One region of the Streptomyces sp. NPDC091376 genome, then DNA from elsewhere that is predicted to be linked to it. Evidence: riboswitches for the same ligand, from Rfam matches in the RefSeq annotation. Region 1 holds a riboswitch; each other region holds the start of a gene.

Region 1 (4,465 bases):
TCTCGTCCTGCGGGTCGGTCGACGCCTGCAGCTCGGCCAGATAACCGGTCCGCTCCAGCACGGCTTCCAGCACGACGGCGGGGCCCGCACCCGATTCGACGATCGTGCGCAGCTCCTCCATCAGCGTGTTGAAGCGCTTCACGGCGTTGGCCGAACGGGCCGCCATGCCGTACGCCTCGTCCACGCGGCGCAGCGCCTGCGGGAACGTGATCTTCTCCCTCAGCGCCAGCGCGTCGATCATCGCCTCCGCGCGATCGCCGATGCCGCGCTTCGGGACGTTGAGGATGCGGCGCAGCGGGACGTTGTCCTCGGGGTTGGCGAGGACCCGCAGATACGCCAGGACGTCCCGGACCTCCTTGCGCTCGTAGAAGCGCACACCGCCGACGACCTTGTAGGGCAGGCCGACGCGGATGAAGATCTCTTCGAAGACACGGGACTGGGCGTTCGTCCGGTAGAAGACGGCGACATCGCCTGCCTTGGCCTCGCCCGCGTCCGTCAGCCGGTCGATCTCGTCGGCGACGAACTGCGCCTCGTCGTGCTCGGTGTCCGCGACATAGCCGGCGATCTGCGCTCCGGCACCGGCATTCGTCCACAGGTTCTTGGGGCGACGGCTCTCGTTGCGCTCGATGACGGCGTTGGCGGCGGAGAGGATGGTCTGGGTCGAGCGGTAGTTCTGCTCGAGCAGGATCGTGGTCGCGTCCGGGTAGTCCTCCTCGAACTGGAGGATGTTGCGGATCGTGGCACCACGGAATGCGTAGATCGACTGGTCGGCGTCGCCGACGACGCACAGCTCGGCCGGGGCCAGGTCCTCATACCCCTCCCCCACCAGCTCGCGCACCAGCGTGTACTGGGCGTGGTTGGTGTCCTGGTACTCGTCGACCAGGACGTGGCGGAAGCGACGCCGGTAGTGCTCGGCGACGTCCGGGAACGCCTGGAGCAGATGGACCGTGGTCATGATGATGTCGTCGAAGTCCAGCGCGTTGGCCTCGCGCAGCCGCGACTGGTACATCCGGTAGGCCTCCGCGAGCGACTTCTCAAACCCGTCGGCTGCCTGGTCGGCGAAGGTCTCCTCGTCGATCAGCTCGTTCTTCAGGTTCGAGACCTTGGCGTTGAAGGACTTCGGCGGAAACTTCTTCGGGTCCAGGTCGAGATCACGGCAGACCAGGGCCATGAGCCGCTTGGAGTCGGCGGCGTCGTAGATCGAGAACGACGAGGTGAAGCCGAGCTTCTTGCTCTCGCGGCGCAGGATGCGCACGCAAGCGCTGTGGAAGGTGGAGACCCACATGGCGTTGGCGCGCGGGCCGACGAGATGCTCGACGCGCTCCTTCATCTCGCCCGCGGCCTTGTTCGTGAACGTGATCGCCAGGATCTGGCCGGGGTGGACATTGCGGGTCGCCAGCAGATGGGCGATCCGGTGGGTCAGCACTCGGGTCTTGCCGGAGCCCGCGCCGGCCACGATGAGCAGCGGCGAGCCCGTGTGCACGACGGCGGCGCGCTGCTGCTCGTTCAGCCCTTCGAGCAGCGCGGCCGGGTCCACGACGGGGCGCGGGGCGCCGTCTCTGTAGTACGCGCCCCCGGACGGAGGCACGTCGAACGTGCCCTCGAAGAGGTCGTGCGGGACCTCCTCGTGGGGCGCGTGCTCGTCGTGCTCGGGGGGCGGGGGGCCCTCCGAGGCCGAGGTGCGCTGGAGGTCCGCCAGGAAGCTGTCGTCAAAGAGGCTGCTCATCGCTTTACGAGTCTAGGCCGCTCCACTGACAGCCCGCCGCCGCCTTCACCACACTCGCCACGAACACACACGGTCACATCGGAGCACACAGCGCTAAGGTCACGAAAATGTATCGGGCATATCGAACATCCGCCTTCACAGCAGCACCACACTTTGGCTAGCGTGCTCGCCCAGGCAGCCCGTACCCCCATCGGCGAACCACGCCAACCGGGTCGCCACGCCGAATCCGTCATTCCCTCGCGGGAGTTCGGAACCGGGGACCCACCATTTGTGCACAACTGGGGTGAATCGGGCCGCGTTTCCCACGGCCCGTAGGACAGCCTTCCGTTCCGTCCGAACCCGACAGCTAACCCGGTAGGCGGTCCACGGAAGGAGATGCCGGCCTTGGCGTCGCACCGCAAGCCGCGCAGCCGTACCCGCACCAACTCCCCCGCCGTCGGGTTGACGACGGCCGCCATAGCGAGCGTCTCGCTCCTCTCGGCACAGAGCGCGACAGCCGACCCGCGGCCCAGCATCGACGAGGTCCAGAAGAAGGTCGACGACCTCTACCGGCAGGCGGGTTCCGCGACCCAGGAGTACAACAGGGCCAAGGAAGCCACTGAGAAGCAGCGCCGCACGGTGGACCGTGTCCTCGACGACGTCGCCAAGCGCACGGACTCCCTCAACGAGTCCCGCCGCGCCCTCGGCAGCTACGCGGCCGCGCAGTACCGCACCGGCGCGGTCACCCCGACCGCCGCGCTGCTCTTCGCCGACAGCCCGCAGGCCTACTTCGAGCAGTCACAGCTCATGGACCGGCTGACCGAGCAGCAGCGCAGCACCATCACCGAGTTCGAGGCCGAACAGGCCGCGGCGGCGAAGCAACGGGCGCAGGCCACCAAGAGCCTGGAGTCGCTGACGGCCTCGCAGCAGTCGCTGCGCACCAGCAAGCAGACCGTCCAGACGAAGCTCGCCGAGGCGCGTGAACTGCTGTCGCAGCTGACCGCCGAGGAGAAGGCGCGGCTCGCGGAGCTGGAGCGCAAGCGCGAGGAGGAGGCCCGCCGCAAGGCCGAGGCGAGGGCCAAGGCGGAAGCGGAGGCCGAGGCCGAGCGGCAGCGCCAGGAGCGCGAACAGCAGGAGCAGGCGGGCTCCGGCACGGGTACGGGTACGGGTACGGACACGGGGTCCGGCACCGGCACCGCCGGCGGCACGTACGCCGCCAAGGCCGAGAAGGTCCTGTCCTTCGCCCGCGCCCAGATCGGCAAGCCGTACGTCTGGGGCGCGACCGGCCCGAGCTCCTTCGACTGCTCCGGGCTCACCCAGGCCGCCTGGAAGGCCGCGGGCGTCGACCTGCCCCGCACCACCTGGGACCAGGTGAAGGCCGGACAGAGCGTGGCGACGGCGGACCTGCTCCCCGGGGACCTGGTCTTCTTCTACGACGACATCAGCCACGTCGGCATCTACATCGGCGACGGCAAGATGATCCACGCCCCGAAGCCGGGAGCGAACGTCCGCGAGGAGTCGATCTACTACATGCCGATCTACGGGAGCGTCCGCCCCGCGTAGCCGGGAGACACAGACGCGGCGAGGGGTCCGGGGCAGTCCCCGGACCCCTCGCCGCATCACGGCCGCAACCTCACGTACTCAGCCTCACGTACTCGGCCTCATGTCACAGGCTCATGTCCACGACCTCGGCCTCATGTTCACGGCCTCATGTTCACGGCCTCGCGCTCACGTCCACAGCGTCGCGATGAAGATGTTCGCCAGTGTCAGACCGCCCACTGCCGCGAACATGCCCTTGTCCACCTTCTCCTCGTCCCGCTTCACGTAGACGAGCGCGAGGATGACGACGAGCACGGCCAGCTTGATACCGATCTTGAGGTTGTTCACCGGCTGGTCGTCCGCCTGGTTGAGTCCCACCAGCGCCACGCCCGTCACCAGCATGGTCAGCGCGCCGTGCAGCATCGCGGGAGTGAAGCGCGCCGTCCCCTCGCCCATGGCCTTCATCTGGGTCAGAAAGCCGCCGAGCAGCGACGCGATACCGATGATGTGCAGGGCGACGAAGACATTGATGAGTACGTCCATGGCACCGGAGCCTAGCCGTACGGTCCCAAAGCGAACCCCGGCGGTCCTTCTGGCGCCAATAACGGTCATGGCGCCACTTCGCCGTAACCCGGCGGTCTAGCGTCCTCCACCAGGTGACCGGCTCCCATCCACCGTCCCGTACCCGGGCGGCAGTCGGTCGCCCCCGCCGAAAGACCCGGCGGTGGACCGCTCCCCCTGTGCGGTCCGCCGCCGGTACCCGCACCGGCGGACTCCGACGGAAGGACTGGCCCTCGTGGCAGCGCACCGCAAACCGAGGCAGCGCACGCTTCCCGGCTCAGCCGCCCGCTTCTCCGCCACCCTCGCGCTCGCCGGCGCGACGGCCGCCACCGCCTTCGAGGGCTCCGGGCACGCCGAGCCCCTGCTCACCCCGGACGAGGTGAAGGCCAAGGCGGACCGGCTCTACGAGGAGGCGGAGGCCGCGACCGAGAAGTACAACGGGGCCAAGGAGAAGGCCGACGCGGCGCGGACGGCGGCCAACGCGCTCCGCGACGAGGCGGCGCGGCGCACCCAGCGCCTCAACGCCTCGCGCAACGCCCTCGGTTCCTTCGCCACCGCGCAGTACCGGTCGCGCGGCCTCGATCCTGCCGTGCAGCTCGCGCTCGCCTCCGACCCCGTGCGGTATCTGGCGGGCGCTGAGCTGACCGAGCGCGTCGGGGA
Region 2 (4,465 bases), on a different contig from region 1:
GGAATGTTGCGAGGACCTCACACCGGCGGGAATCCGCAGCCGGTGCGCACCGGTCGTCCGTTCGGCGTGCAGGGCGGTGAGGGCCCGCGCCCGCTCCGCGTCGCCGCGCGCCACCGCGTCGACGATCGCGCCGTGCTCGGCCCAGGCCTCCACCGGCCGGGCGGGCGGCTCGACCGCGTACATCCAGGCGATCTTGTGCCGGAGCTGCGTGAGCAGGGCGGTGAGCCCCGGGCTTCCGCAGGCCTGCGCGAGTGTCTCGTGGAACCATGCGCCGAGCGAGCGCAGATCGTCGCCCTGCCCCCGCCGCGCCCGGTCCTGGCCGAGTCTGACCAGGCCGCGCAGCACCTTGAGATGGGCCTCCGAGCGCCGCTGGGCGGCCCGCGCGGCGCCGAGCGGCTCCAGCAGCAGCCTGATCTCCAGCAGATCGGCGGCCTCCTGCTCGGTGGGCTCGGCGACACACGCGCCGGCGTGCCGGCGAGTGACGACGAAGCCCTCCGACTCCAGGGTGCGCAGTGCCTCGCGGACCGGGACGCGCGAGACGCCGTAGCGGCGCGCCAACTGCTCCTCGGTGAGCCGGCTGCCGCGCTCGAAGGCGCCGGAGACGATGTCGTCGCGGATCGCCGTGCACACCGAGCGGGCAGGAATGCGCATACCGAACCTCCGCTTTAATCGCCGCGAAACCCAGTCGAGCGACGCCTGTTCGGCGACTCTATTCCAGGTGGCGCGATTTTCCGAAGGCCCCGAGGAATCCGCGGATATCTTTTGGCCGGAATACGCCGAAGACCCCGGCTCGGGAGGAACCGAACCGGGGCCTTGACGGAAGCGGGAGGGTCAGACCGCGACGCCGTGCGCACGCAGATAGGCGATCGGGTCGATGTCCGAGCCGTAGTCGGCGCCGGTCCTCGCCTCGAAGTGAAGGTGCGGGCCGGACGAGTTGCCGGTCGACCCGGAGCGGCCGATCTGCTGACCCGGGGTGACGCTCTGCCCGACCGAGACGCCGATCGAGGAGAGGTGACCGTACTGGGTGTACGTGCCGTCGTGCATCCGGATGACGACGTTGTTGCCGTACGCGCCGCCCCAGCCGGCCTCGACGACCGTGCCCATGCCGACGGCGACGACCTTGGTGCCGGAGGCGGCGTGGAAGTCGATCCCGGTGTGGCTGCCGGAGGACCACTGTCCGCCGCCGGCGTGGTAGCTGGTGCTGACGTAGGAGCCGGCGACCGGGAGCGTGTAGGTCAGCAGGCGCTTGCGCTCGGCCTCGCGGGCGGCGCGCTCACGGGCCTCACGGGCCTCCTTGACGCGGACCTCCGCCTTGCGCTTGGCCTCGGCCTCGGCCCGCGCCTGCTCGGCGGCCAGGGCGGCCTCCTGCTGCTGGGCGTCGGCCTGGGCGCCGATCTGGTCGGCGAGCGAGTCACTGGCGACGATGGCCTGGGTCAGGCCGGTGTCCTCCGCGGGGCGGATGTCCGCCTCGGCGGCGAGCGCCGGGGAGGCGAGGGTGCCGATGACGCCGGTGGTCGCGATGGCGGCGACGGACGCGACGCCCGCGCTCCTGCGCGACAGGCGGCTCGGACCACGATGCTTCCCGGTGGCACGGGTGAACGCCATGTAGTGGCTGATCCTTTCCTTCCTTCTCGCCTACCGGGTTAGCTGACGGGTTCGGAGCAGGAAGGTCTCCTACGGGCCCCTCCGCACGGGTGCGAAGGCGTCCGATTCACCCCAGGGGGACATGTGGGTCCCCGGCTCCCCAGGCTCACGCCCGACGGGGACTCGGCGATGGCTGTCCGATGCCGCGGGTGCGGCGCGTACGACTGGCGGACAGCGCAGAAGACGCTAAGCCGATCTTCGCGCAATCACCAAACAGACACCGGCATTTGTAGTGCACGCCACAGGGCAGACACATCGCCTCCCCAATAAAACGGACATACGGGAAGGCCCCGTTGGCGGGGCCAACGGGGCCTTCTGCGGTCCGCCCGGGGTCCGGGGGATGTCCTGCCGGGCGACCGGCCGGACGCCGGACGGGGCTCCGGTGGACGTCCGGTCGGCGTCCGGAACGGTCAATCAGCCAGTGACAACGGTCACTTCACCGATGCCGAGGGCCCGGACGGGCTCCTCGATCAGGGCGGCGTCCCCGACGAGGACGGTGACGAGCCGGTCCACCGGGAAGGCGTTGACGGCCGCGGCGGTCGCCTCGACCGTGCCGGTCTCGGCCAGCCGCGCGTACATCTGGGCCTGGAAGTCGTCCGGGAGGTGCTGCTCGACCTGGTCGGCCAGCGTGCCCGCCACGGACGCCGCCGTCTCGTACTTCAGCGGGGCCACACCCACCAGGTTCTGCACGGCCACATCGCGCTCCGCGTCGGTCAGCCCCTCCGCGGCGAGGGTGCGCAGCACCTTCCAGAGGTCGTCGAGCGCGGGGCCGGTGTTCGGGGTGTCGACCGAGCCGCTGATCGCGAGCATCGACGCACCGGTGGCCCCGCCCGGGGACGAGGGCGCGGCGGAGCGCAGCACCTGCCCGAAGGCCCGCACACCGTACGTGTAGCCCTTCTCCTCGCGCAGGACGCGGTCCAGGCGGGAGGTGAGCGTGCCGCCGAGGCAGTACGTGCCGAGGACCTGGGCCGCCCAGACCCGGTCGTGCCGGTCGGGGCCGATCCGGCCGATCAGCAGCTGCGTCTGGACCGCGCCGGGGCGGTCGACGATGACGACCCGGCCCCTGTCGTCGGCGGTGATCGGCGGCATCGGACGGCTCTCGGCCGTGTCACCGGTCCAGCCGCCGAGCGTGTCGGCCAGCACGGCGTCCACATCGACACCCGCGAGGTCGCCGACGATCACGGTGGTGGCCGTGGCGGGCCGGACGTGCGCCTCGTAGAAGGCCCGTACGGCGCCGGAGTCGATGCGCTCCACGGTCTCCTCCGAGCCCTGGCGGGGCCGGGACATCCGGGAGGAGGCGGGAAACAGCTGCCTGGAGAGCTCCTTGGCCGCGCGGCGGGCCGGATTGGCCGTCTCGTGCGGAATCTCGTCCAGCCGGTTCCGTACGAGCCGCTCGACCTCGCTGTCGGCGAACAGCGGGGCCCGCAGCGCCTCGGCGAGCAGCCCGAGGGCCTTCGTGAGCCGGGAGACCGGCACCTCCAGGGAGATGCGGACGCCCGGGTGGTCGGCGTGCGCGTCGAGCGTGGCGCCGCAGCGCTCCAGCTCGGCCGCGAACTCCTCCGCCGTGTGCTTGTCGGTGCCCTCGGACAGCGCCCGCGCCATGATCGTGGCGACGCCGTCCAGGCCCTCGGGCTCGGCGTCCAGCGGGGCGTCGAGGAAGATCTCGACGGCCACGACCTGCTGGCCGGGGCGGTGGCAGCGCAGCACGGTCAGCCCGTTGTCGAGCGTTCCACGCTCGGGGGCGGGGAAGGCCCACGGCTTGGCCTCGCCGGCCTGCGGCTGCGGATGGAAGTCCATGGTCACGGCAGCGTCGGTCACTGGTCCGCCCCCTCTGCGTCGTCGTTGTCCTCGGCGTCCTCGGCCGCGACGGGCTCATAGACCAGCACCGCCCTGTTGTCCGGGCGCAGCCGGGCCTGGGCGACGGCCTGCACCTCCTCGGCGGTGATGTCGAGCACCCGCCGGACGGCGCTGAGCGCCAGCTGGGGGTCGCCGAACAGCACGGCGTACCGGCACAGTTCGTCGGCGCGGCCCGCGACCGTGCCGAGCCGGTCCAGCCATTCGCGCTCCAGCTGGGCCTGCGCGCGCTCCATCTCCTCGGCCGTGGGGCCCTCGGCGGCGAACCGGGCCAGCTCGTCGTCGACGGCGGCCTCGATGTCCGGCACCTCGACGCCGGCGGACGTCTTCACGTCCAGCCAGCCGAGCGAGGGCGCGCCGGCCAGGCGCAGCAGTCCGAAGCCCGCGGCGACGGCCGTACGGTCGTGACGCACCAGACGGTTGTGCAGCCGGGACGACTCGCCGCCGCCGAGGACGGTCAGCGCCAGGTCGGCCGCGTCGCATTCGCGGCTGCCGTCGTGGGGCAGCCGGTAGGCGGCCATCAGCGCGCGGGCCGGGACCTCCTCCTCCACGACCTCGCGCAGCTGCTCCCCGATCACGTCGGGCAGGGACCCGTCGCGCGGGGGCTGCTTGCCGTCGTGCGTGGGGATGGACCCGAAGTACTTCTCGATCCAGGCGAGGGTCTGCTGCGGGTCGATGTCGCCGACGACCGACAGCACCGCGTTGTTCGGCGCGTAGTACGTGCGGAAGAAGTTCCGCGCGTCCTGAAGGGTCGCCGCGTCCAGATCGGACATCGAGCCGATCGGGGTGTGGTGGTAGGGATGGCCCTCCGGGTAGGCGAGGGCGGTCAGCTTCTCGAAGGCCGTGCCGTAGGGAACGTTGTCGTAGCGCTGGCGGCGCTCGTTCTTGACGACGTCCCGCTGGTTCTCCATGGACTCGTCGTCCAGCGCGGTCAGCAGCGAGCCCATGCGGTCGGCCTCCAGCCAGA
Region 3 (4,465 bases), on a different contig from region 1:
GGGGTGGCGCGGTCGGTGAAGAAGATGCGCGGCTATCTCGCCGAGCTGATCCACCGTAAGCGGGAGGACCCCGGTGACGACCTGATTTCCGGGCTCATCCGGGCGAGCGACCACGGCGAGCACCTCACGGAGAACGAGGCCGCCGCGATGGCCTTCATCCTCCTCTTCGCCGGCTTCGAGACCACCGTCAACCTGATCGGCAACGGCACCTACGCCCTGCTGCGCGATCCGGACCAGCGCGCCCGTCTCCAGTCGTCCCTGGCCGCGGGCGACACCGGGCTGCTCGAAACCGGGGTCGAGGAGCTGCTGCGCTACGACGGGCCCGTGGAGCTCGCCACGTGGCGGTTCGCGACCGAGCCGCTCACGCTCGGCGGGCAGGACATCGGCGCCGGCGATCCGGTCCTCGTCGTGCTCGCCGCCGCCGACCGCGACCCCGAGCGCTTCCCGGACCCCGACACCCTCGACCTGGCCCGCCGGGACAACCAGCACCTCGGGTACGGGCACGGCATCCACTACTGCCTGGGCGCGCCGCTCGCGCGGCTCGAAGGGCAGACCGCGCTCGCGACCCTGCTCACCAGGTTGCCCGACTTGCGGCTTGCGGTGGATCCTTCCGATTTGCGGTGGCGTGGGGGGCTCATCATGCGTGGATTGCGCACTCTGCCCGTTGAGTTCACCGCCATCAAGAGCTGACGAGTCGTCAGGATTGTGACTTTCACGTGATCTCCGCTGCACCGACTTGTGACTGACGTTCGAGTGGGGCTACGTTCACCCCGACTCGGGGTCCTTGCCGAATCAACAGACTCGTGGGACCCGTGGGTTTTCTGTTGTCACACGGAAGGCACACCGCATGCGCTCCGGGAACGGCCGACACCGCCGACCTCGTCAGGCCCCCGCTCTCATCGTCGCGGCAGGGGTGACCGGATCGGCCATCGCCATCCCACTGCTCGGCGCAGGCGCCGCCTCCGCCGCGGACTCCGCCACCTGGGACCGCGTCGCGGACTGCGAGAGCGGCGGCGTGTGGAGCGCCGACCTCGGCAACGGTTACTACGGCGGCCTGCAGATGTCCCAGGAGACCTGGGAGGCGTACGGCGGGACGGCCTACGCGCCGCGCGCCGACCTCGCCAGCCGCGCCCAGCAGATCACGGTGGCCGAGGCGGTGCTGTCCGCCCAGGGTGACTCCGCCTGGCCGAGCTGCGGGGAGATCACCGGTCTCGTCACCGGCCTCCTGGGGGGCGGCACCGAGCCGGCCGGCGGGGACGCCTCCGCCACGCCGCAGAACGGTGGCACGAAGAGCCCCTCCTTCGGTGACGGGGCGGGCACGACGCCCGCGCCGGACACCGACGCCCCCGCCCCGTCCGGTTCCGGCGCCTCGAACGGTTCGCCGACGGCCGAGAAGCCCGCGGACGCTTCGGACGGGCCTTCCACCCCGGCCGGCTCCGGCAAGAGTGCGGACGCCTCGGGCGGCGAGGACGCAGCCGCGGACACGGGCTCCGGAAAGCATCGCGGTGGCGCCGCCGATGAGGACGAGACGGGCAATTCGGGCAATGACCGTAATTCCGGTCGTCATGCCTCACGAGATGACGCATCGGCACGAGACGGCGCCGCCGCGGGAGATGAGTACACCGTCCGTCCCGGCGACAACCTGTGGTCGATCGCCGACGTGAACGAGGTGCCCGGCGGCTGGCCCGCGCTCTACGAGGCGAACCAGGAAGTCGTCGGCTCCGACGCCGATCTCATCCTGCCTGGCCAGAGCCTCGATCTGGGCCTGGGGCAGGGGCAGTTGAAGGAGTAGTTCGGGCGCTTATGTCCGGTTCTGCGCAAGTGAGACATGAGTCTCTTCGTGTCAACTGGCGCGTCTCGTCGGCCAACTCCGGTCATCACGCCTCTCACCTGCGAAAACGGACATCCCTCCGCGTCAAATAGGTGTGGTTTCTCCCCGATGTTCGACTTTGAACATCGGGGAGAAGTGCGTTTACGGTCTGAACCGCTCGCCAATGCGGGCCCCGACGACCGCACGCCGAATCCTGCCGGCGGCCGCCGGGAACAGTCGTCGCGCAAGCGCCGAAGGCAGGAGCGGGGGACCCAAGGTAAGTGCCGGGCCCGCCCTTTGGGGCGGAACCGGCTTGGGGTGGAGCCGCGCGAACCTCGCGCGGCCGGGCAACTCACATGGCCCGAACCCGACAGCTCACCTCGCAGGCGTCGGTGAGGAGAAGTTCCATGCTGCTTTCCGGCAAGGGCAAGCACCGTCGCCCGTCCAAGGCCACTCGTATCGCCACGCTCGCCGGTGTCACCGGTGCGGCCATCGCCGCCCCGCTGATGGCCTCCGGTACGGCGTCCGCCGCCACCGCCTCCGAGTGGGACGCCGTCGCCCAGTGCGAGTCCGGCGGCAACTGGTCGATCAACACCGGCAACGGCTACTACGGCGGCCTGCAGTTCTCGGCCTCCACCTGGGCCGCGTACGGCGGCACCGCCTACGCCCAGACCGCCGCCCAGGCCTCGAAGGCCCAGCAGATCGAGATAGCCGAGAAGGTCCTCGACGGCCAGGGCAAGGGTGCCTGGCCGCACTGTGGCGTGGGCCTGTCCGACGCCGCGTACAACGGTGCCGCCCCGGCCGCCCCGAAGGCCGCCGAGCCCAAGGCCAAGGCCCCCGCCCCGAAGCGCGCCGAGGTCCCGACCACCCGCTCCGAGCGCCCCGCCGCCCCGGTCAAGAAGGGCGACGGCGAGTACACGGTCAAGGCCGGCGACACCCTCAGCAAGATCGCCGAGGCCGAGAAGGCCAAGGGCGGCTGGCAGAAGCTGTTCGAGCTGAACAAGGACATCGTCGAGGACGCGAACGTCATTCACCCCGGCCAGAAGCTCCACCTGAGCTGACGGGTCCGCACCCCCGTCCCCCCGGCTCCCCGGCCCGGCGCGCCATCCCCCGTACGCGCCGGGCCGGGGTTTCTGTCTGTTTGTTCCCCTTTTTCGTCCCACGGGGCGGGCAGCGGCAGGCCGATGCGCGTGGGGCGGTTAGGCTCTTGTCGCAAGGCCAAAGAGACCCTGCACTGACCCTGCTCCGCATGCGTCACATTCAGCGTCACATCCCAGAAGGAGATGCTCGTGCCGTCCATCGACGTCGTCGTAGCCCGGGAAATCCTGGACTCCCGAGGCAACCCCACGGTCGAGGTCGAGGTCGGCCTCGACGACGGCAGCACCGGCCGTGCTGCCGTTCCGTCCGGTGCGTCCACCGGTGCGTTCGAGGCCCTCGAGCTCCGCGACGGTGACCAGAACCGCTACATGGGCAAGGGTGTCGAGAAGGCCGTCCTCGCCGTCATCGAGCAGATCGGCCCGGAGCTCGTCGGGTACGACGCCACCGAGCAGCGCCTGATCGACCAGGCGATGTTCGACCTGGACGCCACCCCGGACAAGTCCTCCCTCGGCGCCAACGCCATCCTCGGTGTCTCCCTCGCCGTCGCGCACGCCGCGTCCGAGGCCTCCGACCTCCCGCTGTTCCGCTACCTCGGCGGCCCGAACGCGCACCTGCTGCCCGTTCCGATGATGAACATCCTGAACGGCGGCTCGCACGCCGACTCCAACGTGGACATCCAGGAGTTCATGATCGCGCCCGTCGGCGCGGAGTCCTTCTCCGAGGCCCTGCGCTGGGGCACCGAGGTCTACCACACCCTGAAGAAGGTGCTGAAGGAGAAGGGCCTGTCGACCGGCCTCGGCGACGAGGGCGGCTTCGCCCCGAACCTCGGCTCCAACCGCGAGGCCCTCGACCTCATCCTCGAGGCCATCAAGCAGGCCGGCTACGCGCCCGGCAGGGACATCGCGCTCGCGCTCGACGTCGCCGCCTCCGAGTTCTACAAGGACGGCTCCTACGAGTTCGAGGGCAAGTCCCGCTCGGCCGCGGAGATGACCGAGTACTACGAGGAGCTCGTCGCCGCCTACCCGCTGGTCTCCATCGAGGACCCGCTGTTCGAGGACGACTGGGCCGGCTGGAAGGTCATCACCGACAAGCTCGGCTCCAAGGTGCAGCTGGTCGGCGACGACCTGTTCGTCACCAACCCGGAGCGCCTCGCCCGCGGCATCGAGGACGGCGCCGCCAACGCGCTCCTGGTCAAGGTCAACCAGATCGGTTCGCTGACCGAGACCCTGGACGCCGTCGAGCTGGCCCAGCGCAGCGGCTTCAAGTGCATGATGTCCCACCGCTCCGGCGAGACCGAGGACGTCACCATCGCCGACCTGGCCGTCGCCACCAACTGCGGCCAGATCAAGACCGGCGCCCCGGCCCGCTCCGAGCGCGTCGCCAAGTACAACCAGCTGCTGCGCATCGAGGAGATCCTCGACGACGCGGCGGAGTACGCCGGCCGCAGCGCGTTCCCGCGTTTCAAGGGCTGAGCCCGCAGACCGGTAGATACGTACGTCCCCGCACGCGGTCCCGTACCGTGTGCGGGGACGTACGCACGTAATGGGGAGGCGCACA

What was found. A riboswitch is a leader RNA that binds a small molecule or an ion and turns the genes downstream of it on or off. The one in region 1 is predicted to bind cyclic di-AMP.
Region 2: another riboswitch for cyclic di-AMP. It lies ahead of ACIQMR_RS28315 (M23 family metallopeptidase); the one in region 1 lies ahead of ACIQMR_RS35630 (NlpC/P60 family protein).
Region 3: another riboswitch for cyclic di-AMP. It lies ahead of ACIQMR_RS20865 (transglycosylase family protein); the one in region 1 lies ahead of ACIQMR_RS35630 (NlpC/P60 family protein).

Annotation. Positions count from the first base shown of each region.
Region 1 is NZ_JBIVUF010000029.1:20,471-24,935, reverse strand. It holds gene pcrA (DNA helicase PcrA) at 1-1,726, opposite strand, end outside; cyclic di-AMP (ydaO/yuaA leader) riboswitch at 1,935-2,103, shown strand; gene ACIQMR_RS35630 (NlpC/P60 family protein) at 2,102-3,268, shown strand; gene ACIQMR_RS35625 (hypothetical protein) at 3,434-3,787, opposite strand; gene ACIQMR_RS35620 (NlpC/P60 family protein) at 4,041-4,465, shown strand, end outside.
Region 2 is NZ_JBIVUF010000015.1:104,908-109,372, forward strand. It holds gene ACIQMR_RS28310 (GntR family transcriptional regulator) at 1-651, opposite strand, end outside; gene ACIQMR_RS28315 (M23 family metallopeptidase) at 832-1,605, opposite strand; cyclic di-AMP (ydaO/yuaA leader) riboswitch at 1,618-1,783, opposite strand; gene ACIQMR_RS28320 (M16 family metallopeptidase) at 2,059-3,441, opposite strand; gene ACIQMR_RS28325 (M16 family metallopeptidase) at 3,459-4,465, opposite strand, start outside.
Region 3 is NZ_JBIVUF010000009.1:111,003-115,467, reverse strand. It holds gene ACIQMR_RS20875 (cytochrome P450) at 1-690, shown strand, start outside; gene ACIQMR_RS20870 (transglycosylase family protein) at 848-1,792, shown strand; cyclic di-AMP (ydaO/yuaA leader) riboswitch at 2,050-2,214, shown strand; gene ACIQMR_RS20865 (transglycosylase family protein) at 2,218-2,871, shown strand; gene eno (phosphopyruvate hydratase) at 3,094-4,380, shown strand.